2 regions of the Thermus sp. FJN-A genome follow, and region 1 is predicted to be linked to the other one. Evidence: riboswitches for the same ligand, from Rfam matches in the RefSeq annotation. Region 1 holds a riboswitch; the other holds the start of a gene.

Evidence for each region. A riboswitch is a leader RNA that binds a small molecule or an ion and turns the genes downstream of it on or off. The one in region 1 is predicted to bind cobalamin.
Region 2: linked by a shared signal. The riboswitch ahead of ACYQ0J_RS02860 (ABC transporter substrate-binding protein) and the one ahead of ACYQ0J_RS04605 (HoxN/HupN/NixA family nickel/cobalt transporter) in region 1 are both predicted to bind cobalamin.

What each region holds. Positions count from the first base shown of each region.
Region 1 is NZ_BAAHSC010000169.1:62,549-64,999, forward strand. It holds gene ACYQ0J_RS04600 (cobalt-precorrin-5B (C(1))-methyltransferase) at 1-490, opposite strand, end outside; gene ACYQ0J_RS04605 (HoxN/HupN/NixA family nickel/cobalt transporter) at 487-1,149, opposite strand; cobalamin riboswitch at 1,258-1,397, opposite strand; gene ACYQ0J_RS04610 (histidine phosphatase family protein) at 1,414-1,947, opposite strand; gene cobT (nicotinate-nucleotide--dimethylbenzimidazole phosphoribosyltransferase) at 1,973-2,451, shown strand, end outside.
Region 2 is NZ_BAAHSC010000164.1:249,843-252,293, reverse strand. It holds gene ACYQ0J_RS02865 (ROK family protein) at 1-581, opposite strand, end outside; cobalamin riboswitch at 701-859, shown strand; gene ACYQ0J_RS02860 (ABC transporter substrate-binding protein) at 991-1,845, shown strand; gene ACYQ0J_RS02855 (FecCD family ABC transporter permease) at 1,849-2,451, shown strand, end outside.

The DNA.
Region 1 (2,451 bases):
CGAGCCTAGGGTTTAAGGTCTTCTTGGCGAGCCCCTCCCCCCCGGGGATGGCGATGGTGATGGCCAAGGGCCGTTCCGTCACCTCCCGCACCGCCTCAAAGATCATCCGCCTGGGCACGGGGTTGATGGCGGGCTCCCCCACGGGCACCCCAAGCCCTGGCTTGGTCACCACCCCCACCCCCTCGCCCCCTTCCAGGCGGTCTTCGCTGGCGAAGCGCACAAAGGCCTGGATCTCCGCCCCGTGGGTCACGTCGGGGTCGTCCCCGGCGTCCTTGATCATCCCCACCAGGACCCCATCCGCCTTCCGCTCCAGCCGATGCACCCGGAAAGGTTGCCGCCACCCCGCGGGAAGCCAGATGTCCACCACCTCCGGGGTTTCCCCAAGGAGGGCGAGGGCCGCGGCCTTGGCCGCGGCGGCGGCGTTCGCCCCCGTGGTGAAGCCGATGCGGCTTCCCTTCTTGTCCCGGGGCGGGGGGTAGGGGTGGCTCATGCGGGCCTCAGGGCGTAGAGCCTCAGGGAGACGAGGAGGCCGAAGAGGCCGAGGCCCAAGGGCAGGGCAAAGGCCTCGAGGTCCACCCCCCCAAGCTCTCCCAGGGCCAAGAGGAGGGCCACGGCCACCACCGCCCAGCCCAGAACCCGGCTCGCCCTCTCCGCCCTGAGGGAGTCTTGGGCCAGGTTCTGGAGGCGGCTTGCCAGAAGCCCGTCCACCCCGTCCACGAGGAGCATCCCCAGGGTGAAGAGGGCCCCGAGGCGCCAGGGGGAAAGCTCCGCGGAAAGGGCCAGGGCGGAGAGCTGGCTTGCCGTCTCAAACCCGAGGCCAAAGAGGAGGCCGAGGAGGAGGGGGTTTAAGAGGGGAAGCCCCCCCGGAGGGGCTAGGGGGGCGGGCCGCAGGAGCCGGTGGAGGTTCAGGGCCGCCACCAGGAGGAGGAGGAAGGCGGGGAGGTGGAGGGCCTCGAGGTCCACCCGCTTTAGGAGGGCCGCCGCAGGGAAGGCGAGGAGGGTGACGATGGCCCCGTGCCCCAGGGCGAAGAAGACCCCGTTAAGGGGTGAGGGCCTTACCCGGGAAAGCCCGTCCACCGCCGCCAGGTGGTCGGGGTCCACCCCGTGGCGCATCCCCAGGGCCACGGCCAAGAGCTCGAGGCCCGTCACGGGGCACCTTCCTTTGCGGGAGCAAGAACCGGAGCCTTAAGCCGGAAACCGAGGTCTTTTCCCATGCTTGCCTCCTTTCGCCCCTGCTCGGGGGCAGGTGAGGCGCGCGCCGGGGCGGGTATTCGGGCTTCCGGCCAAGACGCTAGGCCTATCGCTTTGGGCCGGTTACCGTTGCGGCACAGCGCCGGACTTTCACCGGTCTTCCCCCTTTGCCGCCCCAGGACATCCGGGCCCTAGGGCACCCCGGCCGCTCTCGCCCGTGTTTTACCCCTTCTCTCCCTCCCCGTCAAGGGAGGGGCGGGCGAGCACCTTCTTGGGCCAGTCCACCACCACCGCGCTTCCCGGGGGCACGAGGCCGTCCTCCCCCAAGGCCCTGAGAACCGCCCGGACCACTCCCCCGTGGGTGAAGAGGAGGGCGGGGGCCCCTAGCCCTTCCAGGAAGCGGAAGACCCGCTCCTGAAAGGCGGAAAGGCTCTCCCCCCCAGGGGGATGGAAGCCCTGGAAGCGGAGGAGGGCCTCCTTGTGGAGGGGGTCCAGGGTCTCCCAAAGGGCCCCCTCCAGCGCCCCGAAGTGAATCTCCCGGAGCTCCCTGGCCAGAAGGGGCGTGTACCCCGCGAGCGCCGCCGTCTCCCTGGCCCGGAGGAGGTCGGAGCTGTAGGCGGGAAGGGGAGGGAGGAGCCCCTTGAGCCTTCGCGCCTGGGCCCTCCCCTCCTCGGTGAGGGGGAGGTCCGTCCAGCCCAAAAGCCTTCCCTCCCGGTTCCAAAGGGTCTCCCCGTGGCGCACGAGCCAAAGCTCCATGTCCCAAGGTATACTCCTCCGCGGGATGGACGCGGAAGTCTTGCGAGAGGCCGAGGTCCGGATGACCAGGCTCACCAAGCCCCCCCGCTCCCTGGGCCACCTGGAGGAGGTGGCCCTGCGCCTGGCGGGGATCCAGGGGCGGGTGAAGCCGGAGCTTGGCCGGGGCGCGGTGGTGGTGGCCGCCGCCGACCACGGGGTGGTGGCCGAGGGGGTCTCCGCCTACCCCCAGGAGGTCACCCACGCCATGGTCCTGAACTTTCTCGGAGGCGGGGCGGCTATCAACCAGTTCGCCCGGGTGGCGGACTGCGAGGTCTACGTGTTGGACGTGGGGGTCATCGGGGCGCTCCCCGACCACCCCAGGCTCCTCAAGGCCAAGGTGCGCCCCGGCACGGGAAACCTTGCCCGAGGGCCCGCTCTCTCCCTGGAGGAGGCCCAAAGGGCCCTGGAGGCGGGCAGGGAGGCGGCGAGACGGGCCATCTCGGAGGGGGCCACGATCCTCGCCGC
Region 2 (2,451 bases), on a different contig from region 1:
GCCTCCCCGTGGAAGAAGACCTCGGAAAGGGCCGAGGCCTTGGCATCGTTTTCCAGGGCCACGGCCAGGGGAAAACCGGAGAGGAGGGGCCTGAGGTCCAGGTCCCGCCAACCCAGGTTCGGGGCCAGGAGGAGGCGGTCTCCCACCACCACCCCGGGCAGGGTGAAGCCCAGGCCCAACGCCCCCGAGGCCTGGGGCAGGACCTCCTGCCGGAGCCTGTCCAGGCGCTCCTCGGGTCCGGCGTGCGGGTCATGCCGCCACTCCCGGGCCCAGAGGACTTCCCCGCGCCAGTCCAGGGCGAGGAGGACGGTCCCCTCCACGCCCAGCTCCGCCCCCAGGGCGAAGCGGGCCCGGGGCCGCAGGTGCAAGAGGGTGCCGGGCCGGCCCAAGGGGGGAGAGGTGGAAGCCCCCTCCTCCAGGAGTCCCTCCTGCAGGAGCTCGTCCACCAGGCGGCTCACCGCGCTCTTGGCCAGGCCGGTGAGCCGGGAGAGGTCGGCGCGGGTGAGGGGGGCGCGGCGCAGGTGCCCCAGGATGGCCCTGCGGTTCAGCCTGCGGATCTCCTGCGTGTCCCCCTTGCGCACACCCCACCCCTTTAGTTCGTTCTCGGGACTAAGTAAAGCACGCCCCTCGCGCGGCGTCAAGCCCTTGCCTTTTGCCCCCGGAGGCCTTAGCCTTTCCTCGAGGCCCGCTAGGGCCCAAAGCCAGGTCCCGTTGCCCTGGTGCCTGGGCGCGTAGCCCCGGCTTAAAGTGGGGAAGTCCGGTGCAAGTCCGGCGCTGTCCCGCAACGGTAACCGGTCAAGCCTCGTGCCTTGCTCCGTAGGCCGGAAGCCCGAATACCTGCCAGGGCCGCCCGCCAGACCCCACGGCGGGCACCTCACGCGGATGGGGGAGCGATGGGGGCAAGAAGAGCCTTTTTGCCCCTGCCGCTTTCCGGCAGGGGTTTTCCCTACCTCCCCCGGGCCTGGCCCTAGCGGCCTTAGGGAGGTAGGCATGAGGAAGATCCTGGCGTTTCTTGCGGTCCTTTGGGCTTTGGCCTTCGCCTTTCCCCTTACCCTCACCGATGACCTGGGGCGCACGGTCACGGTCAAGGCCCCGCCCAAGCGCATCGTCACCATGTTGCCCTCCGTGACGGAGACGGTGTGCGCCCTGGGGGCCTGCGACCGGATCGTGGCCACGGACGACTACTCCGACTGGCCGGAGAGCGTGAAGCGCCTGCCCAAGGCGGGCGGCCTCTACAACCCCAACCCCGAGTTCATCGTTTCCTTGAAGCCCGACCTGGTCTTGGTTTCCAAGTACGGCCGCCTGTACGAGACCTTGGAGCGGGCGGGGCTTACCGTGTTCGCCGTGCGCACGGAGACCTACCAGGACATCTTCAAGACCGTGCGCACCCTGGGGCAGCTCTTGGGCCTTTCCGGCCAGGCGGAGCGGCTTGTGGCCGAGATCCAGCGCCAGGTCTACCAGGAGGAGTCCCGGGCGGCTAAGGCCAAGGCCCGTCCCCGGGTCTACTACGAGATTGACCCCACCCCCTACACCGTGGGCCCGGAGAGCTTCATCGGGGTCCTCATCCAGAAGGCCCGGGGGGTGAACATCGTCCCCAAGGAGCTCGGCCTCTTCCCCAAGATCGCCCCCGAGTTCGTGGTGGAGAGGAACCCGGAGGTGATCGTGGCCACCTACCCGAACGCCCTGGAGACCATCCGGAGCCGGCCGGGGTGGAGCCGGGTGAGCGCGGTGCAGAAGGGGCACATCTGCGTGTTCACCGGGGGTGAGGACAGCCTCCTCTCCCGCCCCGGCCCCCGGGTGGCCCAGGGCCTCAGGCTCCTGGTGGACTGCTTCCACGGGCGCTAGGCCATGACCCGGGCCCTGCCCCTCGGCCTCAGGCGGAGCCTGGTCTTCGCCTGGCTCCTCCTCGCCCTCCTCCTGGCCCTGGTGCTGGGGGTGGCCCTGGGGACGGTGGCCCTCCCTCCCCTGGAGGTGGTGCGGGCCCTCTTGGGGCAGGGGGAAAACCCCATCGTCACCGAGATGCGCCTGCCCCGGGTCCTGGGGGGGATGCTGGTGGGGGCCGCCCTGGGGGTGGCGGGGGCCAGCTTCCAGGGCCTTTTCCGCAACCCCCTGGCCGACCCTTACCTCATGGGGTCGGCGGCGGGGGCGGCCTTCGGCGTGACCCTCCTCGCCGCCCTCCTGGGGGAGCTTTCCCCCGCCTTCGCCCAGCACGCGGTCTTCCAGCGCCTGCCCCTTTCCGCCACCCTTTTCGGTTTCCTGGGGGCCCTCTTCGCCACCCTCCTCACCCTGGTCCTGGCGGGCGGGGTGGCCCGCACCGGGGAACTGGTCCTGGCGGGGGTGGTGGTGGGGAGCGTCCTCACCGGGGCCACCACCTACCTGATGATGCAGGACGCCGACCGGGTGCGGGCGGTCTTCGCCTACACCCTGGGCAACCTGGCCTTTCTGGGCTGG